Regions from separate parts of the Staphylococcus massiliensis genome, predicted to be linked through region 1. Evidence: riboswitches for the same ligand, from Rfam matches in the RefSeq annotation. Region 1 holds a riboswitch; each other region holds the start of a gene.
What was found. A riboswitch is a leader RNA that binds a small molecule or an ion and turns the genes downstream of it on or off. The one in region 1 is predicted to bind S-adenosylmethionine.
Positions count from the first base shown of each region.

Region 1 (10,264 bases):
AAATATCTTCAAAGTTATCTTTAGGGAACTGAACACCACCGTTATTCACTAAGATGTTAAGTCCGCCAAATTCATTCACTACTTTATCAACAAGCATTTTAGATTCGTCAGCTTTACGTAAGTCATGTGCGTAAGCTTTTGCTTTAACACCTAACTCTTCTAAACGTTTAACCGTATTCTCAGCATCAATATGCTCGTTTAAGTAGCCAATTGCAACATCTGCGCCCTCTTTTGCGAAAAGGATTGCAACGGCACGACCAATACCAGAATCACCACCGGTAATTAAGGCAACTTTACCTTTTAACTTACCGGCAGCTTTATATGAATCATCTTCAGTAATTGGAAGTGGATCCATATCTTTCTCTGAGCCTGGTTGTGTATCTTGCGTATAACCTTTAATTTGTTCATGAAATTTTAAAAAGTCGTTTGTCATAGTTAGTATGGCCTCCTATTAAACTTCACGATCCCAATAACGTACTTCTTTGAATTGCTCTACAATTGCATTCGCTTCATTTGAAACAAATACACCTGGTTGTGTTACGTCAACTTTGTCACTGTTAAGGTTAGCTTTAGCAGTTTCAGTTAATACAAGTGGTTTGCAGTGAACAAAGCTTTGTTCCATAAAGAACTCTGCTTCTTTAGATAATGGTGTATCATCAGATAACGTTACTAAGCTATCAAATAATACTGGGTGAACAGTATCGAACGTTTCAGTGATACCGAATGATTCAGTGATGTGTTTAGGTTTATGAGAAATAAACGCATAGTTTAATTTGTTGTTAGCTGCTGTTTTCGCATAAGCTTTTAACGTTTCTTCGTCTACTTCACCATCTACTACAATCGCTACTGAATGACCTGGTAATGGACGTTCAAATTTTTCTAATGTTAATTGACTATCAGATTTATCTGAACGTACTTCTTCGTTCACTTCAGGAACTTCAACGCCAATATTTTCAGCAACGCGTTCAGCTAATTTACGGTCTACTTTGTTTAATTGGTTTACTGCGTTTTGTTTAACTTCTACTTTTTCACATTTACCTAATTCGAATGAAAAGCCATCTACTGTGTGGTCGAATTCATGTGGTTTTAAACTATTTAAATATAACTTAGCTTGGCTATAGTAATCTTTAAAGCTTTCGCTACGTTTTTGAATTTTATGCGCATCGATTTTTTCTTGGTAATGAGCGAAGCCACCTTCTGATTGCGGTGTTGTATGAGGATCATTGTTGTTAATCGCATTCTTATGGTACGCCGTTTGACCACGGTGTACGTTCATTTGATGCATACCGTCACGTTGGTTGTTATGAACCGGTGCTACTGAACGGTTGATTGGAATTTGATGAAAGTTAGGTCCACCAAGACGTGAAATTTGAGTATCTGTGTAAGAGAATAAACGTCCTTGTAATAATGGGTCATTAGTAAAGTCTAAACCTGGAACAATATGACCTGGGTGGAATGCCACTTGTTCAGTTTCAGCAAATACATTATCAACGTTACGGTTTAAAGTCATTTTACCTACTTTTTTAACTGGCACTTCGTCTTCTGGCCAAATCTTAGTAGGGTCTAAAATATCAAAGTCAAATTTAAATTCATCTTCTTCAGGTAAAATTTGAAGACCTAATTCCCAAGCTGGGTAATCACCTTTCGCAATTGATTCATAAAGGTCTTTTCTATGGAAGTCGATATCTTTACCGCAAACAATTTGCGCTTCATCCCATACCATAGATTCTAACCCGTGCACAGGTTTCCAATGGAATTTCACGAAATGTGCTTTACCTTCTTTGTTTACTAAACGGAATGTATGCACACCAAAACCTTCGATTTGACGAATATTCTTAGGAATACCACGGTCACTCATAGCCCACATAGCTGTATGTGTTGATTCAGGATTTTGTGCAAAGAAATCCCAGAAAGTATCGTGAGCTGAACCACCTTGAGGCATTTCGTTATGTGGCTCTGGTTTAACAGCATGAATTAAATCAGGGAACTTAATAGCGTCTTGAATAAAGAATACTGGAATGTTGTTACCTACTAAGTCAAATACACCTTGGTCAGTATAGAATTTAGTCGCGAAACCACGTACGTCACGAACTGCGTCTGGAGAACCTTTTGACCCTTGAACTGTTGAGATACGTACGAATACTGGTGTCTTTTTAGACGTATCTGTTAAGAAGTCCGCATACGTATATTCAGATAAGTCTTCATATAATTCGAATTCACCATGTGCGCCGAAACCACGTGCGTGCACGATACGTTCAGGAATACGTTCATGGTCGAAATGCGTCATTTTTTCTCTGAAATGGAAATCTTCAAGAAGTGTAGGACCACGTTCACCAGCGCGTAGTGAATTTTCATCTTCGCTTACTTTAAGACCTTGGTTCGTCGTCATTGCTTTACCGTCATTATTTACAATATCTTTTTCTAAATCTTGTTCTTTTTTGTTAACCACAGTAAATCCTCCCTTTAGATATATGTAGATATACTTCCTATTTACCACTTCCGAAACATTAAAAACGCTACAAGCAAATTACTACCAATTATTGTAATAATATGTCATGGATGAAATATGTTACATAGCAATAATCATTATTTACATCATCTCCGTGGCGCCCCTCCTTGAAAAGCCCTATAGCACCACAAACGTTTTTTAGATAGCTACGCCCTATCACCAAAAGAAAAACCGACACGCATACGTGTCGGTCATCTCAGTCATTGATTCAATTTGTTCTTAATGAAATACGATTCGTAAGAGTAAGATAATTTCCTAACAGCTGACTCCTAGGGGAGTAGCGTGAGTCCGGAGACTACAGGCTCCGGCCACGCCCCAGGAAAGCATGCTGTTAAGGAAATTATTCGTCGTCTTCTTCAATTACTTGTTGTAGTTTATCAAACATCATTTCAAATCCATGCACAGTGGAATCATGATATTCCTTTTTCTTTTGCTTGTATTCAAGACGTGTTAAACGACGCTCCTTAGGAATATCACTTTGATATCTAAATGTCATTTGGCAAATGCCAGGTTCACGTTCCTCAAAGTAAAGTTCAATTAAATCTTCAACATCACTTAAATGCGGCATACCCATTGTCATGACAATGTGTTGATCAGGAATAAGTACTTGGTATGTACCAACTACACGTAATTCCTTTTGATTTTTAGCATCAATAATTTCGTAAGTTCCACCTTCTACAGGGTCATTGTCGAGCTTTTGATTCGTTCTTGGCGTTGTTAAGAACCACTGACGCAATAATTCAGGGTGGAGCCAAGCTTGATATAGTGTTTCAGGCGAAACTTTCATTAAACGAACAATTTCAATTTGCACTGTTTCTTCTTGCATTAGCTTTACACATCCATTCTTCGTCTATCATACTTGTTAATATATATTCTAACGTATAATACACAAAGTCAAAAACTATATGGTCTTAATTTTCGTTATGAGCGGCTTTTCGTTTAGATTTAAGAACTGGTAAACCAAGTATAATCGCGACAACACCACTAATTCCAAGAATGAATGGGTAGAACGAGTAAGGAATTAGCATTACTGGTGAAATACTTGCGACACCAGCTGCTGCAATAACTTGCGGACTATACGGTAAGAACCCTTGGAAACAACTACCAAAGATATCTAAGATACTTGCCGACTTTCTTGGATCAATGTCGTACTTGTCGGCAATCCTTTTCGCAAGAGGACCGGCCATTAAGATTGAAATCGTATTATTCGCTGTTGAAATATCAGCAACACTGACAAGGCCAGCAATACCAAGTTCTGCACCGCGTCTCGACTTAACCTTGGCATTCACAAATTCAAGCAACCATCTAATACCGCCATTGAACTCGATAATCGAAATTAAACCACCGATTAAGAGCGCGATAATCGCCGTGTCTTCCATACCAATGACACCTTCAGAGGCTGCCTTTAAAAAGCCCTTCCAATCAAACGAGCCATCTATAAATCCAATAATGCCTGATAAGAGCGTACCAGATAACAGCACAATCACGACATTAACACCGATTAAAGCCAAAATAAGTACTAATAAATAAGGTATCACTTTCACTAAATTAAAATCATATGACTTAGATTGATCGAGTGTAATACCATGCGTCAGGATCCATAAAAGCACCATTGTCAAAATGGCACCAGGTAATACAATCCTAAAGTTCACCTTAAACTTATCCTTCATTTGCGTCTTCTGAGTACGTACAGCAGCGATCGTTGTATCTGAAATCATAGATAAGTTATCACCAAACATCGCACCACCTACTACAGTTGCCATCACAAGTGCGCTTGATACATCCGTTGCTTGGCTAATTCCAAATCCAACTGGTGCAATCGCTGCAACAGTACCTACGGACGTTCCCATTGAGATTGAAATAAACATACAAATTAAGAATAACCCTACGAGTAATAAATTAGTGGGAATCAAAGATAAACCTAAGTTAACAGTTGACTCAACGCCTCCCATCTCTTCTGTCACCTTTGAAAAGGCACCTGCGAGTAAGAAGATAAATACCATTAGAATGATATTAGAATGTCCTGCACCTTTCGTAAAGACGTCGACCTTTTTACTAAAGGACGTTTTATGGTTCATAAATAATGCAATTACTACAGCAATCATAATCGAAATATTTAAAGGCATCGTGCTAAAGTTACCAGTGATAATGCCTACTCCGATAAATAACGTTACAAATATTAATAAAGGCAATAAGCCCCATACATTTCCCTTTTCCTTTGTCATATCATCACTTCCTTAAAATAAAAACCTTTCTTCTTTAATATGTGAAAAAGAAGAAAGGTTGAATTTAACTTCTTATCTTCAGCATATTGCTTCTGGAATTGGCACACGCATCACCATGTTGCCGAAGTTTCGTAGGGCCAGTCCCTCCACTTCTCTTGATAAGATCTATATAAGATTTTTGAATTTGTGCTCGAGTTAATAACTCATTTTAGCATTGGTAAAACATTTAATCAATACATGATTTAAATTTAATTCTTAATTAAATATATTTGGTACACTTAATCAATCAACTTTCCTGATTAAGTAACCGCTTCGCTAATGTCACGAAATAGTCCGGTACTTTTTCTAGAATACCTTCATCTGGATCATATTTCGGATGATGCAACTGATACTCACTTTCTGAGCCAATCATAACGAACACACCTGGATAGTGCTTCGTAAAGCCAGAAAAATCTTCGCCAATTGTGAGTGGTTCATCAAAAATTGTTACGTCATATCCAGTTTCTTTTGCCACTTCAATCGATTGTTCAGTAAGTTTATAATCATTGTACACAGCACCAGGTAAATGAGTATAGGTTGTCTTGATATCGACATCAAACATGGTTTCTAAGCCAGTCGCAATGTCTTTTAATCGTTTTTCAACATAGCTTTGAACCTTCTTATCAAAGGTTCTCACGGTACCTTGTACATAAGCAGTCTCTGGAATGACATTCCATGTTTTACCACTTGTCACTTCACCTATAGATACAACAGCGCGATCAAACGCTGAAACATTGCGACTTACTATAGATTGTATGCTTGTAATTAACTGACCTAAAACGATTGAAGGATCGTTACCATCTTCCGGTCGCGCTGCGTGCGCGCCTTTTCCAGTGATTTCAAACTCGAAACGATCAACATTAGATGTTAAGATACCTGATTTCACTCCGAATTCACCGACTTTTAAAGAAGGATAATTGTGAAAACCAAGTATCGCCTCGCAACCTTCTAACACATTCGCCTTAACCATGTCTGTAGCACCATGACCAAGTTCTTCTGCTGGTTGAAAGACAAATCTCACACTCCCTTGAAGTTCATCCTCAATGCGCTTTAACTTAACTGCAGCACTTAGCACGCTCGCCATATGAATGTCGTGACCACATGCATGCATCACGTCATCATATTTAGATCTAAAGGTGTTAAACACTTCCTCATGAATAGGTAAGGCATCGATGTCTGAACGTATGGCAATCATGCGATCCCCTGAACCAACTTCAGCAACAACACCCGTCTCAAGGTCAAAATCTAATATCTTGATGTCGAACTTTTTAAGGATCTTCTTAATGTTTTTAGTCGTACGATATTCTTCATCAGAAAGTTCTGGATAGCGATGAAACATCCGTCTCCATTCAATCGTTTGTTCATAGTCATACATGATATCGACTCCCCTGTTATTTAAAAATACGCCTAACGAAAACTATAGTGCTATGATAACACAATTTTTAGAATTTTGTGATAACATAGCGTAAAAAAGATTATAAAAATACCCCAACACTTATCTAAAGCGTTGGGGTATAGCATTTAGTCAATGCTTTATTTTAAAGATAAGTCACGATCTACGATAACTTTACCGTCTTTGATAACTTTATCTACATGGTTAACACCATATTTGTACGTAACGAATTCGTGGTTAGGTGCGTTCCAAAGCACGATATTCGCTTTGTCACCTTCGTTAATAGTACCTGCATCAACGTTGATTGCTTTAGCAGCGTTAACTGTTACAGCATTCCAAATTTCGTTTGGTGATAATTTAAGTTTTAATGCTGCGATAGCCATAACCATTTGTAAGTTGTTAGTTACACAACTACCTGGGTTGTAGTCTGTAGCGATTGCAATTGCACCGTCGTTTTCTAACATACCACGTGCATCTGCATATTCTTCTTTACCAAGGTAGAATGTTGTACCTGGTAATAATACAGCTACAGTTTCGCTATCTTTAAGTTTTTTCTTATCTTCGTCACTTGAAGCAACTAAGTGGTCAGCAGAAATTGCATCTTCATCAATTGCAAGTCCTAAACCACCTAATGGGTCGATTTCGTCAGCGTGGATTTTCACGTCGAAACCATGTTTCTTAGCTTCTTGCATATAACGCTTAGATTCTTCGATTGAGAATACGCCTGTTTCGCAGAAGATATCAGCGAAGTCTGCATATTCTTTAACTTCAGGTAATAAATTAATCATTTCTTCTAAGAATGCTTCGTTTGATTCAGCATCTTTAGGTACAGCGTGTGGTCCAAGGAAAGTGTGACGCATATCTAGGTTATACTTTTCAGCTAAACGATTTGAAACTTTAAGTTGTTTTAATTCGTTTTCTTTATCTAAGCCATAACCACTTTTACTTTCAACAGCTAACACACCATGGTGAATCATTGTTAATAAGTCATGTTCTGCTTTTTCGAATAGTTCATCTTCAGATGCTTTACGTGTAGATTCTACTGTAGAAAGGATGCCGCCACCTTGTTCAAGGATTTCTAAATATGAAGCACCTTGGCGTTTTAAGCTCATTTCGTGTTCACGAGAACCACCGTGAATTAAGTGTGTATGCGCATCTACTAAAGATGGTGATACAACTTTACCAGTAGCGTCGATTGTTTCTTCAGCTTCGTACTCTTCTGTATGCGGACCAGCATAAACGATTTTACCGTCCTTAACGACAACTGTACCGTTCTCAACAATTTCTAATTCATCAAGTGCTTTACCTTTTAAAGGTTTGTCAGTCTTCTTAGGTAATACAAGCTCCTTAATGTTTTGAATAACTAAATCGTTCATTACTTATCACCTTTCTCTGTAATCATTGGAATATGAACACCTTTTTCTTTTGCTACTTCTTTAGCGATGTCATAACCTGCATCAGCATGTCTTACTACTCCCATACCCGGATCTGTAGTTAATACACGTTCTAAGCGTTTTTCAGCTTTTTCTGAACCGTCAGCTACAACTACCATACCAGCATGAAGTGAGTAACCCATACCTACACCGCCACCGTGGTGGAATGAAATCCATGAACCACCTGCAGCTGTGTTGATTAAAGCGTTAAGTACTGCCCAGTCACCTACAGCGTCAGAACCATCTTGCATACCTTCAGTTTCACGGTTAGGACTTGCTACTGAACCTGAATCTAAGTGGTCACGGCCGATAACGATAGGTGCTGAAATTTCTCCGTCGCGCACTAATTTATTAAGTGCTACACCCATTTTCGCACGTTCACCATAACCTAACCAAGCAATACGAGATGGTAAACCTTGGAATGAGATTTTTTCTTGAGCTAAGTCTAACCAACGATTAAGTTTTTCATTTTCAGGGAATAATTTACGCATTTCTTCGTCTGCACGTTCGATATCCTTAGGATCACCGCTTAATGCAGCGAAACGGAAAGGTCCTTTACCTTCACAGAATAATGGACGGATGTATGCAGGAACGAAACCTGGGAAATCAAATGCGTTTTCTAAACCTTCGTTATGCGCTACTTGACGAATGTTATTACCATAGTCGAATGCAATGGCACCTTTTTCTTGGAATTCTAACATTTGTTCAACGTGTCTACGCATAGAAGCGTTCGCTTTTTTAACGTATTCTTGTGGATCGTCTTCACGTAATTTTTTCGCTTCTTCTAAAGAATAACCATGTGGAACATAACCATTTAATGGGTCATGTGCACTAGTTTGGTCAGTGATGATATCCACTTTAAAGTCATCACGTTTAAGTAAATCTTCATATACATCTACTGCGTTAGCAACTAAACCAATTGATAAAGCTTTGCCTTCATCACGAGCTTCTGTAGCTAATTTAATTGCTTCTTCTAAATCGCTTGTTTTAACGTCGCAATATCGTGTTTCAATACGTTTGTCGATACGTGTTTCATCAACATCAATACCGATAACAACACCGCCGTTCATTGTTACAGCTAGTGGTTGCGCACCACCCATGCCGCCTAAACCAGCAGTTAATGTAATTGTGCCGCTTAAGTCTTCATCAAAATGTTGTCTAGCAAGCTCAGCAAATGTTTCGAAAGTACCTTGTACGATACCTTGTGAACCAATGTAAATCCAGCTACCAGCTGTCATTTGGCCGTACATCATTAAACCTTTTTTATCTAATTCGTTGAAGTGATCCCAGTTAGCCCAATGTGGAACTAATACTGAGTTTGATAATAAAACACGTGGTGCTTCATCATGAGTTTTAAATACAGCTACTGGCTTACCTGATTGAACTAACATTGTTTCGTCTTTTTCTAAATTACGAAGTGTTTCAACGATAGCATCGAAGCTTTCCCAGTTACGCGCTGCTTTACCAATTCCACCGTAAACAACTAGGTCTTCTGGACGTTCAGCAACTTCAGGATCTAAGTTGTTATATAACATACGTAAGACTGCTTCTTGTTCCCAGCCTTTACATTCGATTTCTAAACCTTTTTTTGCTTGAATATTTCTCATTTCCATCTCTCCTTAAACTGAATTAAATAAATCTATTATTTTAAAAGGTACATTCATGTGTTACCCAAAAATAAGTAATGCTATTGGTAATGTGATTAATAAAGTTAAAATAACGCGTTCAAACCATATCACAACAAGCTTCCATACCGAGATTTTAATGTCCGTTGACATAATAACTGGTACAACACTTGAGAAAAAGATAATGGCAGATACGCTCATCACACCTACTGTGAAACGAATTGCTAAATCGGCACTACCTGCAACCGCCGCAGGTAATAACATTTCAATGATTGAAAGCGTTGCTGCTTGAGATAAAGTTGATACATCATCAATCGGAAAGAACATTAAGAACGGGTAGAAAATATAAGAGATATACTTAATAATCGGTGTGTATTCAGCGATTACTAACCCTAAGAAACCAATTGACATGATTGATGGGATAATTGCAATTGTCATAACAACACCATCTTTTAAATTGGTTTTAACGTTCTCCCATAAAGATGCACTGTTTTTAACTGCGATTTTAGCTTCTTCCCATGCTTCTTTAAGTAAAGACATGTCTTGTTTTATTTCCTTTTGATAAGGTACGTTGTCGTATGTGCTTGTTGATTCAAATCTGATTGGAGGGATATGTACTGTAATTGCTGTTACTACGAATGTGATAACGAGCGTTAACCAAAAATATAAATTCCAATGTTCTAAGATTCCGAGTGTCTCTGCAACAATAATCATAAATGTAGCTGAAACCGTTGAAAATCCTGTCGCAATAATGACTGCTTCCTTGTGGTTATAGTGACCTTCTTTATATACTCTATTCGTAATAAGTAAACCAATTGAATAGCTTCCAACGAAGGACGCTACAGCATCTACTGCAGATTTACCAGGCGTCTTAAAGACTGGTCGCATAAATGGACGACATAAAACACCGATAAATTCGAGTAGGCCATAACCTACAAGTAGTGATAAGAATATTGCCCCTACAGGAATTAATACACCAAGCGGTAGCGCTAGCTTTTCAAATAGGAAAGGTCCTATCTTAGGATTTAAAACAAATCCAG
Region 1 covers NZ_CP171119.1:943,470-953,733, reverse strand. Annotated here, with positions in the region: gene ACF3N8_RS04400 (SDR family oxidoreductase) at 1-433, opposite strand, end outside; gene ACF3N8_RS04395 (catalase) at 452-2,449, opposite strand; gene ACF3N8_RS04390 (SRPBCC domain-containing protein) at 2,850-3,335, opposite strand; gene ACF3N8_RS04385 (Na+/H+ antiporter NhaC family protein) at 3,421-4,734, opposite strand; SAM riboswitch class I at 4,804-4,899, opposite strand; gene ACF3N8_RS04380 (amidohydrolase) at 5,021-6,148, opposite strand; gene hutI (imidazolonepropionase) at 6,307-7,542, opposite strand; gene hutU (urocanate hydratase) at 7,542-9,206, opposite strand; gene ACF3N8_RS04365 (YjiH family protein) at 9,267-10,264, opposite strand, start outside.

Region 2 (10,264 bases), 480 kb from region 1:
TTATGCGTGAATACTCAAATATATATAAATTTGAAAGGGTGTTTTTAGAAGATGTTAGATATTAAAGTTTTTAGAAATGAACCTGATTACGTTAAAGAAAAAGTTAGATTAAGAGGTATGGAGCCTAGTGTTGTTGATGAAGTTCTAGAGCTTGATGCAAAAAGCCGTGAATACATTAACGAAACTGAACAACTTAAAGCTGAGCGTAACAAAGCAAGTGAAGAAATCGCTCAGAAAAAACGTAATAAAGAAGACGCGGATGATGCGATTAAAGCTATGCGTGAAGTTGGCGACAAAATCAAAGACTTAGACGCTAAATTAAAAGAAGTTAAAACTGAAATTGAAGATAAATTAGCACGTATACCAAACTTCATTCATGACGATGTACCTGAAGGTGATTCAGATGAAGACAACGTTGAAGTTAAAAAATGGGGTACGCCACGTGAATTCGACTTCGATTACAAAGCTCATTGGGACTTAGTAGAAGATCTTAAGATGGCTAACTTTGAACGTGCTGCAAAAGTTTCTGGTGCACGTTTCGTATACTTAACAAACGATGGTGCGTTACTTGAACGTGCTTTAATGAACTACATGCTTACTAAACATACAACTCAAAACGGTTACACTGAAATGATGGTACCACAATTAGTTAACGCTGATTCAATGTATGGTACTGGTCAGTTACCTAAATTCGAAGAAGACTTATTCAAAGTTGAAAAAGAAGGTCTTTACACAATCCCAACTGCTGAAGTACCTTTAACAAACTATTACCGTGACGAAGTTATCCAACCAGGTGTCTTACCTGAGAAATTCACTGGAATGTCAGCTTGTTTCCGTAGTGAAGCGGGTTCTGCAGGCCGTGACACTAGAGGTCTTATCCGTTTACACCAATTCGACAAAGTTGAATTAGTACGTTTCGAGAAACCAGAAGATTCTTGGAATGCTTTAGAAGAAATGACTGAGAACGCTGAAAGCATCCTTGAAGAATTAGGCTTACCATATCGTCGTGTAATCTTATGTACAGGTGATATCGGCTTCGGCGCAAGCAAAACTTACGACTTAGAAGTTTGGTTACCAAGCTACAATGAATACAAAGAAATCAGTTCTTGCTCTAACGTAACTGACTTCCAAGCACGCCGTGCAAATATCCGTTTCAAACGCGATAAAGATGCTAAACCAGAATTTGCACACACATTAAATGGTAGTGGTCTAGCAGTAGGTCGTACGTTCGCAGCTATCGTTGAAAACTATCAAAACGAAGACGGTTCTATTACAATCCCTGAAGCGCTTGTTCCATTCATGGGTGGTAAAACTAAGATTGAACCAATCAATAAATAAATCTTAAACATTATAAATGGCTTTTAACAGGAGCATCTAGATCGGTTACGAATCGATCTAGTTGCTTTCTTTTTTTATCATTGCTAAGACATTAAAGATGAATTGTACTTAAGAAGAGGGGAGGTTGCTTTTAAGGTCGCCTCTTTTTTAAAAGCCCTTTAAATCAAGGGTTTTATTTAAATTAAGTAACCCCCCCTGGTGGGGTAGGGGAGTTTGAAGGGTGTCTAAAAATATCAGGGAAGTCTAAATTTTCGAGTAAAAATTCACAAGCAATAAAACGCCATAATATTAGCTTTCCGAGTATGACGTTTGTCTTACTTCAGACAAACGGAAGTGTAACTAAGGATGCTATAAAGTAATTTTTATCAGAATATTTTGACATATCACTTTAATAATAAAGCCATATAAGTTATGATTAACTTAATCAATTTCATATTGCTTATTAAGAGAAGTGGAGGGACTTGGCCCGATGAGACTTCAGCAACCGATCTCAAGACACGGTGCTACAACCAACGTTCATTCGATTGATAAGTCTACAAACACCTTACAATCGAGTAAGGTGTTTTTTTAATATGCAAGGAGGTTTTGGAATGAACTATACAGTAGATACGTTACATTTAGGTGAATTTACAACTGAATCAGGTGAAACAATAGAAAATCTTAAACTCAGATACGAGCACGTAGGCTACAAGGGTCAACCACTCGTCCTCATTTGCCATGCGCTTACAGGAAACCATCTAACTTATGGTACAGATGATGATCCAGGCTGGTGGCGAGAAATCATTGATGGGGGATATATGCCTGTACATGATTATCAATTTTTAACGTTCAATGTTATAGGTAGTCCATTTGGTTCAAGTTCAGCATTAACTGAGCGTGCTTTTCCAGAGAGATTAACGATACGAGATATCGTTCGCGCGATTGAAATCGGTATTTCACACTTAGGGTTTAAAACGATTGATATCTTAATCGGAGCGTCCTTAGGTGGTATGCAAGCGATAGAACTGCTATATAATAACCAGTTTAACGTTAAGAAAGCCGTAATTCTCGCTTCAACGTGTAAGACATCTTCATATAGCCGCGCATTCAATGAGATAGCGAGACAAAGTATACATTTAGCGGGTAAGGAAGGGCTAAGTTTAGCAAGACAAATTGGGTTCTTAACGTATCGATCTTCAAAGTCTTACGAAGAAAATTTTACGCCTGAAGAAGTGGTAAGTTACCAGAAGTATCAAGGAGACAAATTCAAGGAACGCTTCGATTTGAAGTGTTACCTGACACTGCTCGACGTCTTAGACAGTCATAATATTGATAGAGGCCGTGAAGATGTTGATGCAGTCTTCAAATCGCTCGAAACTAAAGTCCTCACAGTAGGATTTAAAGACGATTTATTGTATCCAAACGAAGACGTCTATCACGTAGGGAAACGATTTAAATATCATAGGCATTTCTATGTGCCTGACAACGTAGGTCATGATGGATTTTTATTGAACTTCAATATATGGGCACCCAACTTATATCATTTTTTAAAAGTAACGCGAAATAAGCGTAAATAAACCGAATTTGATGATTTGTAAATCAATATACTACAATTGTATAACAACGCTAAAGATTGTAGAATAGAGATTAAAGATTATAAAGTTTGGAAGTGGCATTATTGTTTTCGAAAATAGATGTTAAAGCAACGATGATTGCTACAAGTGTCATGATTGTCTTAGCTATAATATTAAGCTTCGTACCATGGCTTAGCGTATTGTTACTTTTATTTGCAACAATTCCAGGTATCGTATTATGGCACAAATCAATTCCATCATTTGGCATGAGTGCATTAATCACGGTGATAATTACAACGCTTACGAAAAGTGTCTTTGCATTAAGTATTGTAATTATCATCTTTATTTTAAGTGCCGTGATCGGTCAATTGTTAAAAGAACGCGCATCAAAGGAACGCATTTTTTACTTAGCTTCATTTATATCAAGTCTGATCACTTTAGTGGTTATCATGATTTTACAAAGTATAAAAATGATTCCACTCACATATCAAATGATTAAACCGTTAGAATCATTAATGAAAGAAGCGCAAAAAGTAAGTGATGTGTCTAAAGAGTCAATGGATATGTTAGAAAATAGTATTCATACCTTAAGTGCGTCTTTCCCATCATTTTTAGTACTTTTTATCATATTCATTGTATTTTTAAATCTACTCATCACTTTTCCAATGTTACGTGAATTTAAGATTGCAACACCATCATTCAAACCCTTGTATTCATGGGAAATGAACCGCTCATTCTTGTGGATATATTTTGTCGTATTATTGGGTATGATGTTTACAACGGAAATTAACACATGGACAAGCATTCTATTGAACTTACAAGTTATGTTACAATTAGTTATGTTTATTCAAGGATTAAGTTTAATACATTACTTCGCGCACAAGAAACGATTCCCTACAGCGGTATCCGTTATTTTCGTGATTTTAGGTGTTATCTTTTATCCGATTACGAGACTCATTGGAATGTTAGATTTAGGTATAAATTTAAAAGGCTTCATTAAAAAATGATTTGAGGTGACAAAATGAACCGTCAAACCACTAAAAAGTCACTGTTAATCCCTTATCTTTTAATGGTGATTACATCGATCGCTATCGTTGTTATATGGTTCATATTTAGGCCGTTATTGGCTTTATTTGTAACGATTGGTCTTATCGTAATGATTATCATTACAGCTTTCATGTTAAGACACGCTTACAAGAAGATGGACGAATACGTCAATCAACTAAGTGGTGAAATATGTGGAACGAGTGATAGAGCAGTAAAGACGTTGCCGATTGGTATCGTCATTCTCGATGAAAATGACCAAATCGAGTGGTTAAACCAATTTATGCATGATCGCATTGATCGTAACGTCATTTCGGATCCGATTAATGAGGTTTATCCTAATATTTTAAAGCAATTAGAAAAGACAGAAGAAATCGAAATTACAGACGAACCATATCACTACCGTGTTAGTCACGCAGAAGAGGAAGGCGTACTTTATTTCTTCGATATTACTGAAGAGGTACAGACTTCTCAATTATTTGAAGATCAGCGTCCAATCATTGCAACGCTTTTCCTAGATAACTATGATGAAATCACGCAGAATATGAACGACACACAACGTTCAGAAATCAACTCAATGGTTACAAGAGTGATTAACCGCTGGGCAACAGAGCATGACGTTTACTTTAAACGTTATAGCTCAGACCAGTTTGTCGCATACTTAAACCATCGTATCTTAAAGGAAATTGAAGATACGAACTTTGATATTTTAAGTCAACTTCGTGAAAAGAGTGTCGGTTACCGTGCACAACTTACATTAAGTATTGGTATCGGTGAAGGTTCAGATAACCTCATTGATTTAGGTGAATTATCACAATCAGGCTTAGACTTAGCGCTAGGTCGTGGTGGTGACCAAGTTGCCATCAAGAATATGAATGGTAACGTTCGTTTCTATGGCGGTAAGACTGACCCGATGGAGAAACGTACGCGAGTTCGTGCGCGTGTTATTTCTCACGCTTTAAAAGACATTTTAATGGAAGGTGACAAAGTGATTGTTATGGGTCACACGAGACCTGACCTTGATGCAATCGGTGCAGCTATCGGGGTATCACGATTTGCGATGATGAATAACCTTGATGCATATATCGTATTAAATGAAGAAGATATAGACCCAACATTACGCCGAGTAATGAATGAAATTGATGAGAAACCAGAACTTAAAGAACGCTTTATTACATCGGATGAAGCTTGGGATATCATGACATCTAAGACAACCCTCGTTGTTGTAGATACACACAAACCAGAAATGGTTCTTGATGAAAATATTTTAAATAAAGCAAACCGTCGTGTGGTTATTGACCATCACAGACGTGGTGATAGTTTCATATCAAACCCATTACTTGTTTATATGGAACCTTATGCAAGTTCGACTGCTGAGCTTGTTACAGAATTGCTTGAGTATCAACCTAAAGAACAACGTTTAACACGTTTAGAGTCGACAGTGATGTTTGCAGGTATTATTGTAGATACACGCAACTTTACACTACGTACTGGTTCTAGGACTTTTGATGCAGCAAGCTATTTAAGAGCACACGGTGCAGATACAATTCTGACGCAACATTTCTTAAAGGATGATATTGATACGTATATTAATCGTTCTGAATTAATTCGTACGGTAGAATTACAAGATCATGGCGTAGCAATCGCACATGGCTCTGACGAAAAGATTTATCATCCGGTAACAGTCGCTCAGGCGGCAGACGAATTATTAAGTCTTGATGGCGTTGAGGCATCCTATGTGGTAGCGAAACGTGAAGAGAACTTAATTGGTATATCAGCACGTTCGCTTGGTGAAATTAACGTGCAACTTACGATGGAAGCATTAGGTGGCGGCGGACATTTAACAAATGCTGCAACACAACTTAAAGATTCAAATATAGAAGATGCAATCGCACAACTTCAAGAAGCAATTACAGAACAGATGAATAGGAGTGACGAATCATGAAAGTAATTTTCACAGAAGATGTTAAAGGTAAAGGTAAGAAAGGCGAAGTTAAAGACGTACCAGTAGGTTATGCGAATAACTTCCTTTTAAAAAAGAACTTAGCAGTTGAAGCAACACCAGGTAACTTAAAACAATTAGAACAACAAAATAAACGTAAAGAAGAAGAAAAACAACAAGAATTAGAAGACGCTAAAAAGTTAAAAGAACGTTTAAGTGAATTAGAAGTTGAAGTTACGGCTAAATCAGGTGAAGGCGGTAAATTATTTGGTTCAGTGAGCACGAAACAAATCGCTGAAGCACTTAAAGACCAACATGATATCAAAGTAGATAAACGTAAGATGGATTTACCAAATGGTATCCACGCACTTGGTTATACGAACGTACCAATTAAACTTCACAAAGAAGTAGAAGGTACATTACGCGTTCACACAGTGGAAAAATAATACGTAAGGTAATGAGGTGCTCCGTATGGATGGTATGTATCAACAACAAAATCAAATGCCACATAACAATGAAGCAGAGCAGTCTGTACTTGGTGCAGTTCTCATTGATCCAGAACTGATTATAACAACTCAGGAAGTCTTACTTCCTGAGTCATTTTATCGTATGGCACATCAACACATCTTCCGTGCCATGATGAATTTAAATGAAGACGGCAAAGAGATCGACATCGTTACATTACTCGAACAACTCACGACTGAAGGTAAGCTCAGTGAGTCAGGTGGACCATCATATCTCGCTGAACTTGCGAATAACTTACCTACAACTCGTAACATCGATCATTATATCGACATCGTAATTAAGCATGCGATTAAGCGTAAGTTGATTTATGTTGCTGAGAGTATCGCAAATGATGGTTATAATGATGAGTTAGATTTAGAAGTCGTGTTAAATGACGCCGAAAAACGTATTCTTGATATTTCGTCTACACGTGAGAGTGACGGCTTTAAAGATATTCGTGACGTCTTAGGTGATGTGTACGATAATGCAGAATTGCTTGATCAGAATAGTGGTCAAACACCTGGTATCCCAACAGGGTACCGTGATTTAGATAATATGACAGCGGGCTTTAACCGCAATGATTTAATCATCTTAGCAGCAAGACCATCTGTCGGTAAGACTGCCTTCGCACTAAATATTGCGCAAAAGGTTGCGACACACGAAGATCAATTTACGGTAGGTATCTTTTCACTAGAGATGGGTGCTGACCAGCTCGCAACGCGTATGATTTGTAGTTCAGGTAACGTAGACTCAAACCGTTTACGTACCGGTACGATGACTGAAGAAGATTGGAATCGTTTCACGATTGCAGTCGGTAAGTTGTCACGTACGAAGATTTTCATCGATGATACGCCAGGTATTCGAATCACAGATATTAGATCAAAGTGTCGTCGTCTTAAACAAGAGCACGGCCTCGATATGATTGTGATCGACTACTTACAACTGATTCAAGGAAGCGGTTCTCGTATGTCAGATAACCGTCAACAAGAAGTGTCAGAGATTTCGCGTACATTGAAAGCTATCGCAAGAGAGATGGAGTGCCCTGTGATTGCACTCAGTCAGTTATCACGTGGTGTTGAACAGCGACAAGATAAACGACCTATGATGAGTGATATTCGTGAATCAGGGTCTATCGAGCAAGACGCGGATATTGTAGCTTTCTTATATCGTGAAGATTATTATAACCGTGGTGAAGATGACGACGATGAAGATGGCGACAACTTACCTCAAACGAATGATGATAATGGTGAGATTGAGATTATTATCGCCAAGCAACGTAACGGCCCTACAGGAACCGTTAAACTTCACTTCATGAAACAATATAATAAATTTACAGACATTGATTACGCACACGCAGAAATGTAATGCGAAGTATTTAACCGTACATTTAAAAGTTTTTATGCTTTAATGTACGGTTTTTGTATTGATTTATCGTTCATAATCATTCAGAAGTATGTATTTTTAAAAAGAATGTATTGAGCGATAAACGTTGTAACGACGGCCTTAGCGGGCTTTTGTTGGTTCGTAATCGCGGTGGCGCACGCCTTTTAAAAAGTCAAATAAATGTTCGTTTTTATGTTTGCAATTACAGAATAGTATTGGTAGAATACATATGGTTAAATGAGAAAAACTTGGAGGTGCTCTTATGTCATCAATCGTAGTTGTTGGGACACAATGGGGAGACGAAGGTAAAGGTAAAATCACAGATTTCTTAGCTGAACAAGCGGATGTAATCGCACGTTTTTCAGGCGGAAATAACGCGGGTCATACAATCAAGTTTGACGGTGAAACATATAAATTACATTTAGTACCATCTGGTATTTTCTATAAAGATAAATTAGCTGTTATCGGTAACGGCGTTGTAGTAGATCCAGTCGCATTATTAAAAGAGTTAGACGGCTTGAACGAACGCGGTGTATCAACAGATAATTTACGTATCTCAAACCGTGCTCAAGTTATCTTACCTTACCACATTAGACAAGATGAACTAGAAGAAGAGCGTCGTGGTGATAATAAAATTGGTACGACTAAAAAAGGTATCGGTCCAGCATATGTAGATAAAGCACATCGTATGGGTATCCGTATGGCAGACCTTTTAGATAAAGAAACATTCGAACAAATTCTTAAAACGAACCTTGATTATAAAAATGATTACTTCAAAGGTATGTTTAACGCTGAAGAAATCAAATTCGAAGACATCTTCGAAGCATACTATGAAGCGGGTCAACGTTTAAAACAATACGTTACAGACACTTCAAAAGTGCTTGACGATGCGTTTCAATCAGATGAGCGCGTATTATTCGAAGGTGCACAAGGTGTTATGTTAGATATCGACCACGGTACATATCCATTCGTTACATCAAGTAACCCAGTTGCAGGTAACGTTACAGTAGGTACTGGTGTAGGTCCAACATTCGTTTCTAAAGTAATCGGCGTATGTAAAGCATACACATCTCGAGTAGGTGACGGTCCATTCCCAACAGAACTATTCGATGAAGACGGTAACCACATCCGTGAAGTTGGCCGCGAATACGGTACAACAACAGGTCGTCCACGTCGTGTAGGTTGGTTCGACTCAGTTGTATTACGCCATTCACGTCGTGTAAGTGGTATCACAGACCTATCAATCAACTCAATCGACGTATTATCAGGTTTAGACACAGTTAAGATCTGTACAGCTTACGAGTTAGACGGTGAAGAAATTACAGAATACCCAGCTAACTTAAACACACTTAAGCGTTGTAAACCAATCTTCGAAGAGTTACCTGGTTGGAAAGAAGACATTACAGGTTGCCGCACGTTAGAAGAACTTCCTGAGAACGCACGTCGTTACCTAGAACGCATTTCAGAACTATGTAACGTTCACATCTCAATCTTCTCAGTAGGTCCAGACCGCAACCAAACAAACATGCTAGAGAAATTATGGTAAATTAGACGGACGGACGTCTTAAATATATCTAAGCCAGCAAAGTTCTATGACTTTGTTGGCTTTTTTCTTTTTGAAAATGGGGGCAGCGTGGTTAACGGGAATTAATAATTATACGGAAGGCCCCCTTATGCGAAAGAAAATAGAAACAATCGTGTAACGGGTTTGTTGCGCGAAAGAAAATAGAAACAATCGTGTAACGGGTTTGTTGCGCGAAAGAAAATAGAAACAATCGCATAACGGGTCTGTTACGCGAAAGAAAATAGAAACAATCGCATAACGGGTCTGTTACGCGAAAGAAAATAGAAACAATCGCATAAGGAGCCCGTTGTGCGAAAGAAAAAAATAACAATCGCATAAGGAGTCCGTTACGCGAAAGAAATAAAAAACAATCGCATAATGGGGCCGTTGTGCGAAAGAAAAATAAAACAATCGCATAAGGGGTCTGTTACGCGAAAGAAAATAAAAACAATCGCATAACGAACCCGTTACCGTATAGAAATCTACATCAATACTTACACCTATAATTAAAATAATGAGAAATTTTCGGTTTCGAAAATTTTCCTTATCACAAAGACAGAGACAAACAAAGTAACAAGGACGCCTTATTACAAAGACTGAGACAAACAAAGTAACAAGGACGCCTTATTACAAAGACTGAGACAAACAATGTAACAAGGAAGCCATATCACAAAGGTTACCTCAAAATTGGTCTCCAGCTCCCGTACCCCAACCCCCATATCCAACCCAAAAAAAGAGCTACCCTAGACTTTAACGCCTAGGATAGCTATTCATAAGGAATGATACCGCAATTACGGTTTGAAAAAAATCAACTGTCAGAACAAGTTGATCTTGAGACAAATATCAACTAAGTCTCGTAACTATTTTATAACAAAATTATTTAAATGTAAATTTATTTAGCGCCAAGCACCCATATATTACACAACAAACAAAACT
Region 2 covers NZ_CP171119.1:460,496-470,759, reverse strand. Annotated here, with positions in the region: gene serS (serine--tRNA ligase) at 52-1,338, shown strand; SAM riboswitch class I at 1,775-1,872, shown strand; gene ACF3N8_RS02220 (alpha/beta fold hydrolase family protein) at 1,929-2,894, shown strand; gene ACF3N8_RS02215 (DUF2232 domain-containing protein) at 2,996-3,898, shown strand; gene ACF3N8_RS02210 (DHH family phosphoesterase) at 3,913-5,880, shown strand; gene rplI (50S ribosomal protein L9) at 5,877-6,323, shown strand; gene dnaB (replicative DNA helicase) at 6,349-7,746, shown strand; gene ACF3N8_RS02195 (adenylosuccinate synthase) at 8,027-9,310, shown strand.
Region 2: another riboswitch for S-adenosylmethionine. It lies ahead of ACF3N8_RS02220 (alpha/beta fold hydrolase family protein); the one in region 1 lies ahead of ACF3N8_RS04385 (Na+/H+ antiporter NhaC family protein).

Region 3 (10,264 bases), 1.1 Mb from region 1:
GCAGGCTTTGATTCAAATAAATATACTGGCTTTGCGTTCGGTATGGGTCCTGACCGTATTGCTATGTTGAAGTATGGCATTGAAGACATCAGACATTTCTATACGAACGATGTACGATTCTTAGAACAATTTAAATCAGTAGAAGATAGAGGTGACGAAAATGCTCGTATCTAAAGAGTGGTTAGAACAATATGTTGAAATAGATGTAACAACTGAAGCATTAGCAGAGCGTATCACACGTTCAGGAATTGAGGTAGATGCTTTACATGACTTTTCACAAGGGATTAAAAATTTAGTGGTAGGTTATGTAGAAGAAAAATCTCTACACCCTGACGCCGATAAGCTAAGTATTTGTAAAGTGAATATTGGTGAAGAGGCGCCAGTTCAAATCGTTTGTGGTGCCAAAAATATTGATCAAGGGCAACATGTTATCGTAGCGACAGTAGGTGGTCGCTTGCCAGGTGGCATTAAAATCAAGCGTGCTAAATTACGTGGTGAAGTATCAGAAGGTATGATCTGTTCTTTACAAGAAATTGGTCTAAATTCGAACGTTGTTCCTAAAGAAGCAGAAGAAGGTATCTTCGTATTTCCTACAGAAGTTGAACCTGGAACGAATGCTTTAGATGCATTATATTTAAATGACCAAGTGATGGAGTTTGATTTAACACCTAACCGTGCAGATGCTTTAAGTATGATCGGTACAGCTTACGAAACCGCAGCACTTTATCAAACAGAGATTCATAAGCCTGAAACTCAATCTAACGAATTAGATGAACAGGCTTCTGAAGAATTATCAGTAAGTATCGAAGCTCAAGACAAGGTTCCTTATTATAGTGCGCGTGTCGTTAAAAATGTAGAAGTGGCACCATCACCTATGTGGATGCAAGCGCGCTTAATGAAAGCTGGCATTCGTCCGATTAATAATGTCGTAGATATCTCGAATTACGTAATGCTTGAATACGGTCAACCTCTTCATATGTTCGATCAAGATCGAATCGGTTCGAAAGAAATTGTCGTACGTCAAGCTCGTGATAATGAAACGATGACAACTTTAGATGATAAAGAAAGAACGTTATTGACTTCTGATTTAGTAATTACTAATGGACAAGAACCTATCGCATTAGCAGGCGTAATGGGTGGAGACTTTTCAGAGGTGACAAACCAAACTACAAATGTCGTAATTGAAGGTGCTATCTTCGACGCTGTATCAATCCGTCATACGTCACGTCGTTTAAACCTACGCAGTGAATCTTCGAGTCGTTTTGAAAAGGGCTTAGCTTTAGAGTTTGTTGATGAAGCGGTAGACCGTGCTTGTTATTTATTAGAAACGTATGCAAGCGGTAAGGTCCTTAAAGCGCGTGTGTCAGATGGTTCATTAGGTGCGTTAACGAAGACGATTGAAATTACGCCTAAGAAGGTTAACGATACAATTGGCTTAAATTTAAATGATCAAGATATCATCGATGTGTTTCTACAGTTAGGATTTAAAGCTGAGAAATCTGAAGGGGACGCTGTTAAGATTCATGTCCCTTCAAGACGTCGTGATATTACCATCCATGCTGACTTAATTGAAGAAGTTGCACGTATTTACGGTTACGATGAAATCCCGTCAACGTTACCTGTCTTTGAAGATGTTACATCTGGTAGTTTAACTGACCGTCAAATGAAGACACGTCTTGTTAAGCAAACGATGGAGGGTGCTGGTTTAAATCAAGCGATGACATATGCACTCGTTGACGAAGCGCGTGCTAAAGATTTTAGTATGTCTGATAAAGATACAACACAGCTACTAATGCCAATGAGTGAAGCGCATTCTACGTTACGTCAAAGTTTATTACCTCATTTAATTGATGCTGCAAGTTATAACGTGGCACGTAAGAATCATGACGTCATGCTTTATGAAATTGGTCGCGTATTTTTCAGTAATGGAAAAGGCCAATTGCCGGACGAAGTCGAATATCTAAGTGGTATTATGACGGGTGAGTATGTGTCAAATCTATGGCAACAAAAGAAAGAAGAAGTTGATTTCTTCTTAGTAAAAGGTGTTGTAGAGCGTGTAGCTGAAAAGCTCGATCTAACATTCGATTATCAAAAAGCTCATATTGATGGCTTGCATCCAGGACGTACAGCTGAAATTTTATTAGACGGCGATGTAGTAGGATTTATCGGTGAGTTACACCCAAGTGTACAAAAAGATTACGACTTAAAACGTACGTATGTCTTTGAAATCAATTACGATAAACTTATGGAAACATCTGTAGGCTATATTAATTATGAACCTATTCCTAAATTCCCAGGCGTAACTCGTGACATTGCTTTAGTGGTTGATCGTGATGTAGAAGGTGCAGAACTAGTTAAAATTATTAAAGATAATGGCAAAGATATCCTTCAAGATGCGCTTGTCTTCGATGTTTATCAAGGTGAACATATGGAAGAAGGTAAGAAGTCTGTAGCGATACGATTATCTTACTTAAATAAAGAAGAAACACTTACTGAAGAACAAGTTACGCAAGTGCATAATGGTATTCTAGAAGCACTTGAAAATAATGGTGCTACATTACGTGGTTAATTAGAGCTATAAGAGTTTGGGTTCATGCCCGAGCTCTTTTTTTAATATTTATGTTTTTTTATTCGTGATCTGTAATATAAAATAAATATTGTTTACATTTATAAATGAATGGTGTATTATGTAAATATAAAACACCCATCCATTTTTGTTGAAACCATTAGGTGGAAAGTATAGAACATATTGAACTCCCGTTAAGCAAGTTCAACTATATGTTTACCAACAGCTTGCTAACTAATGTCTCTACACATTAGCTAGCTTATTTTTTAATCTTTCTTGCGTAATACCATATGACAATTTTTTGAAACAATAATGAAATACCAATAGTGATTTAAATACTTAAATCAAATATTTTACTCCTTTCCACCTTAGTTTTCGTAAAATGTATTGAGTGAACCAAGAGTCTGGGACATAAGTCGTGAAATAGAGCATTTAAGCTTTATTTCATACAATTCTCAAAACAGCTGACTCAGAGGGCGGGGCCCTGGCAAAGAAATTTGCGTAGCAAATTAACAAGCTATGCAAGCCGGGGCTCTTCCTCATGAACAAAGAAGCCTGAGCTTCTTTGTAAGTCCAACTATCGTATTGAAAATACGAGTTGGGCTTTAGGAGACTACAGGCTCCGGCCATGCCCCAGGAAAGCATGCTGTTTAAGGGAATTGTAGTATTATGTCTCAGCCTCTTTTATTCAAGTAAAATACGTTGTAATTTTCAATTAATAATATAAAATAAAAATCATTTACTTTTATTACTAAGCAGTGTATAATAAAAATATAAAAAAAACCTAGCTATTTTAAAGGATTTACTAGGTGGAAAAATATAGAACATATCGAACTCGCGTTAAACAAGTTCAACTATATGTTTACCAACAGCTTGCTAGCTAATGTCCTCACACATTAGCTAGCTTATTTTTTAATCTTTCTTGCGTAGTACCATATGACAATTACTTGAAACAATAATGAAATACTAAAAGTTATTTCAATACTTAATTCAATTAAAATTCTCATCGTACCACCTCCAATACCAACACATAAATAGCTGGAGGTAAACGCATAACTGTTGCTACATTTTTATTGATTAAATTATATTATAAATAAAAAATAAAAGATGGTGTTATTTTAATACGCATTAAAAATAAATACTATATTCTAGGGCTTTTTAAAAAAAGGGATTTAAAAATGCCTGAAATCGCGAAATACAAGGGCATGACAAAAAATATTCTGAAATTTCAAAAAATCTATTGACAATCTTGAGTAATATAGTAAGATTAGTTGTACCGATAATTAAATATTCTGAATCTTATCCAGAGAGGTGGAGGGAAAGGCCCTTTGAAACCTCGGCAACAGGCTCAATCGTTTTTGAAAACTGTGCCAATTCCTGCAACGTGAAGTTGTAAAGATGAGACAAGTAGTATTCGAACCTATGGACTTGTCTTATCCATAGGTTTTTTATTTTAGTTTTAAGGAGGCATTACATTGATAGAGTTCAAAGGGGTAAATAAATCCTTTTATAAAAATACGCTAGAAATACAGGCGTTAAAGGATATTGACTTAAAGGTAGCCCAAAAAGATATTTATGGCGTTATTGGATATAGTGGTGCTGGTAAAAGTACGTTAATACGCCTAGTTAACCAACTTGAAAAGCCAACATCTGGTGATGTAATTGTGGATGGCCAGAGAATGAATCAACTCAAACCCAAGCAACTTCGTTTAGTAAAGAAAGATATCGGTATGATTTTTCAACACTTTAATCTTTTAAACTCAAAATCAGTCTTTTACAACGTGGCAATACCACTCATTCTTCAAAAGAGATCAAAATCGTACATCAATCAAAAGGTTTCTGAAATGTTAGCCTTTGTTGGTCTTGAAGATAAAGGTAAACAATTTCCGAATGAATTATCTGGTGGTCAAAAGCAGCGTGTAGCAATAGCACGTGCACTCGTAACAGATCCAAAAATTCTTCTTTGTGACGAAGCGACAAGTGCGTTAGATCCTTCAACAACAGAATCAATTTTAAATTTGTTGAGGAAGGTTAACCAATCTTTAGATGTCACAATTCTTTTAATCACACATGAAATGAGTGTGATTCAACAAATTTGTAATAAGGTCGCAGTAATGGAAAGAGGGCGCGTAATAGAACATGGAGATGTATTAAAGGTACTAGGCCATCCTCAAACAGAAACTGCTAAAAGCTTTATTTCAACGATTATAAAAACGGACTTGCCTGAGTCATTAAAAGCTCATCTTCCTTCTACTCAAAATGTTGTAGATATCAAATTATACCTTGAAGGTAAGCAAATTGGTGATCAGATATTACAGCATCTTATTAGGAACTTAAATTTAGATGTTAATTTAATTTACGCATCGATGACAGAAATCCAAGGTACTTCAGTAGGCTATTTAACACTACGATTTAACGAACCTACTGATCAAATAAACAAGGCTTATGATTACTTTAATATACATAATATTGAATATGAAGAGGTGATATAACATGCTTGGTTCTTCTATCGATGTTTCACAATTATTTGAAGCGTTATATCAAACGCTATTAATGGTTTCTATTTCATTAGTATTGGGTGCGCTAATTGGTGTTCCTCTTGGTATCTTACTTGTTATCACGAAAAAGGGTGGTATTTGGGAGCAAACATTTATTTATCATTTACTTAACCCAATTATTAATGTACTACGTTCATTACCTTTCATTATTTTACTTATTGCGATAGTGCCTTTTACGAAGCTTATTGTGGGGACGTCAATTGGTACTGAAGCTGCCATTGTACCTTTAACGGTTTATGTGGCACCTTACATCGCACGTTTGGTAGAGAACTCTTTACTTGAAGTGAATAGTGGCGTTATTGAGGCATCACAAGCAATGGGTGCTTCACCTTTTCAAATCATAAGATATTTCTTACTACCAGAGGCACTTGGTTCACTTATTTTAGCACTGACAACTTCAATTATTGGACTTATCGGTGCGACTGCAATGGCCGGTGCTGTTGGAGGCGGAGGTATTGGTGACCTAGCTTTAGCATACGGTTACCAAAGATTTGACACGATGGTTATTATTATCACCGTTGTCATTCTGGTTGTAATGGTTCAACTTATTCAATCATTAGGTAATTTACTCGCTAGAAAAGTAAGGAAAAATTAATAACAAAGGGGAAATTTAAATTGAAAAAATTACTAGCATTAAGTTTAGTCATCATCTTATTTATAGCTGCTTGTGGCAATAAAGGTGATAGTAAGAAAGTTACAGTAGGTGTTGCATCGAACGATACTAAAGCTTGGGAGAAAGTTAAAGAACTTGCTAAAGAAGAAGATATTGACTTAGAGATTAAACAATTCTCTGATTATAATGTTCCGAATAAGGCTTTATCAGATGGGGATATCGACATGAACGCTTTCCAACACTTTGCGTTTTTAAATCAGTTCCAAGAAGCGAATAAAGGTACAGATATCACACCAATTAGAACGACTGTACTTGCGCCATTAGGTATCTATTCTAAAAAGCACAAAGACGTTAAAGATAATAAAGATGGTGCTCAAGTCATCATTCCGAACGATGTTTCTAACCAAGCACGTGCATTAAAACTTTTAGAAAAAGCTGGTCTGATCAAATTAGATAAAGACTTTGGCTTAACAGGTTCACCTAAACAGATTAAAGAAAACCCTAAAAATCTAAAAATTAAAGCAGTTGATGCTCAACAAACTGCTAGAGCTCTAGATGAAGTAGATATTTCTATAATTAACAATGGTGTTGCTACTAAAGCAGGTCTAGATGCTAAGAAAGACCCAATTTACTTAGAAAGTTCAAAAGGTGAAGCAACTAAGCCTTATATTAACTTTATAGCTGTAAACACTAAAGACAAAGATAACAAAACATACAAACGTATTGCTGAATTATACCATTCAAAAGAAGCTAAAGAAGCGTTAAAAGAAGATACAAAAGATGGCGAAATCATCGTCGACCTTAAACAAGATGAAATTGATAAAATTCAAAAGAGCTTAAAATAATTATATTGCAGATATAAAAACGAGCCTAAGTACTCAATTGAATACTTAGGCTCGTTTATTTTTATATTATTCTTCTACTTACTTCGTTTATAAATTCGATACATGATAAATAACGTTATAGCGAGTATGAACGTTAACAAGAATAGAATCGAAACGATAATTAATAACAGATTGTCCATGATTTTGTCTTTAAGGGTATCAACTTTCTCTACACCAACTGATGGTGCTTTAGTTCCCTTAATAAATGAACGATCGTAATCGAGTTCAATACGTCCTTCATTAATCTTATAAGAGTAATTTTTCATATTTTTAGGTACGACATCATATAAATCTGTTTTAACATCATACACCTTATCATTAATTTCATGTCTACCTTTGGATAAGACTTTCTTATATTCGTATTTCTCTCTCATTTGTTTAACATAACGATTTGCGATGGTGTGACGCATTTTCTCAGCATCATCACTAGGGTATGGTTTCACATTGAGCACGACAACATTTAACCTTAAGTTATCTTTATGATTTGTGAGAGCTAAATTATACCCATTATCGCTAGTTCCAGTTTTTAAACCATCTGAACCTTTAAATCCTCGACTTTCTCCAGGTAAAGATAAATTTGTCGTTCGCATTTTACGTCCTTTTTGAACATCCGCATTCAATTTAGAGTAATTCAATACTTGTTTATGGTCTTTCAACAAGTGATGCATTAATAAACTTAAATCTTCAGCAGTCGTAGAGGTCTTAAGTTCTTTCCTATAGTCTATAGGTTCAAACGGTTTTAGTAAGTCGTTTGATGCACCAGTTGGATTTACAAAATGTGTGTGCGTCATACCTAAGGCTTTCGCTTTGTCATTCATTCGATGCGTAAATTTAGAAGGGCTACCAGCGATTTTGCGACCTAAAACCATGGTTGCTGCATTACTTGAAACAATAGCCGTTTGCTTTAATAGTTGGTCAATCGTATACGTTTCGCCCGCATTTAATTTAAAGGATGCTAAACTTGGCATCTTTGAAAGCTTCTCTTCTTTAGGTGTAATTTTAACCGTATCATCTAAACTTAAATTGCCATTCTCAACTTGTTCAAGTGTTAGATACATGGTCATCATTTTAGTTAAAGAAGCTGGATCGACCTGGCTCTTATAGTGATATTGGTATAAAATTTGTCCGCTTTCCGTTGTGACTGCAAGCGCATTAGGTGTGTATTGTTTACTAATACGATGATCTTGGTTGATAGGTTCTAAAGGTGACGTCTTGCTATAAATATGAGTGGGAAACACCAAATTTAAAATAAGCAATAAACCTAAAATGATATGTAACTTTCTCATCACAGGAATCCTTTCACTTTATTATAAATTTTTTAGGTTATCGATTTCTCATAAGTTACTTTGTATGTGCGTATAGCTTCTATTTTAACAAATAAAAGTTGTATTAGGTTTAAATTGCTTTAAATTAATTGTAAAAAAGACGTATATTTTTATTCTTTTTTGTGAAAAGTCTTTTAAATATACGTCTGAGTAAATATTATTTATTTTTAAAAAGCTTTTTAGAAATATACCAAAGTAAATAACCAAATATGCATATGCCAAAAATAACTTGAATTAACAACATTGTACTCATTTTGAATGACCCCTTTTGTTTAAAATATCTAATGCTTTGTCTCTATTTTTGAAATGACGCTTTGAGTAAGTGTCTAAAGTATTAATATCGTATTTTTGAATCAATTTAGCTGCTTGAAGATCGACTTTCGCACTCGCACCTTTAGGTATATCGAGTTTAAGTTTATGCTCTATTTGTTCCATATGTTTAACAAAAGCATATCTTGAAATAATACTCGCCACAGCTATACTTAATGACTTAGACTCGCCTTTAGTTTCGAATTTTGTCTTCTTATCGCAAGGTATCTCAGTTAAAGCGTAATGCTTATAGACTTCTCTTTTCGCAAATTGATCAATAACGATGTAATCAAGTTCTGTTTGGTCAATTTTATTGAGAACGTTAGTGATACACGCATTGTGTAACACGGCTTTCATCTTAACCTGAGACCAACCGAGTGCTTTACGTTCATTATACTTTACATTATCTAAAGTAATGAGCGAATGTGGAATAAACGTGACGAGTTGTTCAGCTAATTCAACAATCTTGGTGTCGTTGAGACGTTTTGAATCATCAACACCAAGTGTTTTAAGTAGGGGAATTTGATCTTTAGAAACGTAACTCGCACAAACTGTTAATGGTCCAAAATAATCTCCGCTACCTGCTTCATCACTACCGATACAACTATATTGATTATAGGGAATTGTTGGATGGGATGATGCGCTTGATGGTGTACTTTGAGATGCTTGATGGCCAAGTAATTGGTTTGAAACTTCTTGTGCTGTTTTACCTTGAAACATGACTTTATTCGAATTATAAATATTTATCGTAACACCTTTGTATTTGCACTTTGCTTTCATACCTTGAGGTAGCTTTGACTGTTCGAATTTAATCTTAGACATAAGCTGTTTGATTTCTGTATCTTTTAATTTTAAAACTACGTTTGTCATATGACTTCCTCACTTTAATAAACTTATATACATCATATCATAACAAGGATAAACGTATATATGACTTATAGGGCTTTTCAAAGGGGAAGGGTTAATGAAATAAGCGAGATTTCTAAATATGAGAAAGTTATAAAAGCATACACAAAATAATTTAACTCATGTATAATAATAATTGATGAATTGAAGTAAAGAATTAAGTCAGGAGAATCTAAATGGGTGAATTTAAAAATCGAATTAATGTAACGATAAACGATCGTAATTACACGATTGTTGGTGAAGATAATCCAGAACACATTAGGCATGTGGCACATCTTGTTGACGATAAACTGAATGAATTAGGTCGTAAGAGTGCAGGGCTTGATACGACGCGTAAAGCTGTCTTAACGGCGGTTAATATCATGCATGATTATGTGAAATTAGAAGAAGAGCATGAACGTCTTAAACAAGAAGTGAAGCGTCTTAAAGACCAAGGTGAATAATTCTTGATTATTGTGTTGTTCGTTCTAATCGCTTATGCGATAGGTTTTATGATGGGGATTCATCGCGGTGTCATGTATAATGGGTTACATCTATTAACTACTTTGATTTCGATTTATTTCGCGCGTTTATGGTATCAAAGTTTAGGGCCGAAACTTAATCTTGTGCTACCATACCCAGCTACTAAAGCCTATGATATGCATTTCTTTATAGACATCTATGATAGAGAACATCGATTTGATGCATTTGTTGCTTTTATATTGATATTTTTACTTTCCAAGCTAACTTTTTATATGATTATCTCAGTATTTGAACGTAAGCGATACCAAAGGCGTATCTCACGTTTAAGTCGTTTATTAGGGGCAATCATTGGAGTCATACCGATCACAATTTATATACAATTCACCCTAATTTGTATGACCTTGTATCCACATAATATGTTTCAAAATGCATTAATTCATTCTAAAATTGCACAATTTTACGTTTGGATTACACCAATTTATACGTTTTTCTTATGAAGTCTTGAAAATTAAAATAACCGAGTCATAGGCCTAAAACTTCCTATGACTTTTTTTAATGAGGTGCTTAAAATGACGAAAAAGGATTTAATTAAATTATTAGAAGACATTGCAACATATATGGAGTTAAAAGGGGAGAATCCT
Region 3 covers NZ_CP171119.1:2,092,795-2,103,058, reverse strand. Annotated here, with positions in the region: gene pheS (phenylalanine--tRNA ligase subunit alpha) at 1-174, shown strand, start outside; gene pheT (phenylalanine--tRNA ligase subunit beta) at 161-2,569, shown strand; SAM riboswitch class I at 3,863-3,971, shown strand; gene ACF3N8_RS10105 (methionine ABC transporter ATP-binding protein) at 4,042-5,058, shown strand; gene ACF3N8_RS10100 (methionine ABC transporter permease) at 5,060-5,719, shown strand; gene gmpC (dipeptide ABC transporter glycylmethionine-binding lipoprotein) at 5,740-6,582, shown strand; gene ACF3N8_RS10090 (DUF1958 domain-containing protein) at 6,657-7,907, opposite strand; gene rnhC (ribonuclease HIII) at 8,196-9,125, opposite strand; gene zapA (cell division protein ZapA) at 9,338-9,604, shown strand; gene ACF3N8_RS10075 (CvpA family protein) at 9,617-10,120, shown strand; gene polX (DNA polymerase/3'-5' exonuclease PolX) at 10,193-10,264, shown strand, end outside.
Region 3: another riboswitch for S-adenosylmethionine. It lies ahead of ACF3N8_RS10105 (methionine ABC transporter ATP-binding protein); the one in region 1 lies ahead of ACF3N8_RS04385 (Na+/H+ antiporter NhaC family protein).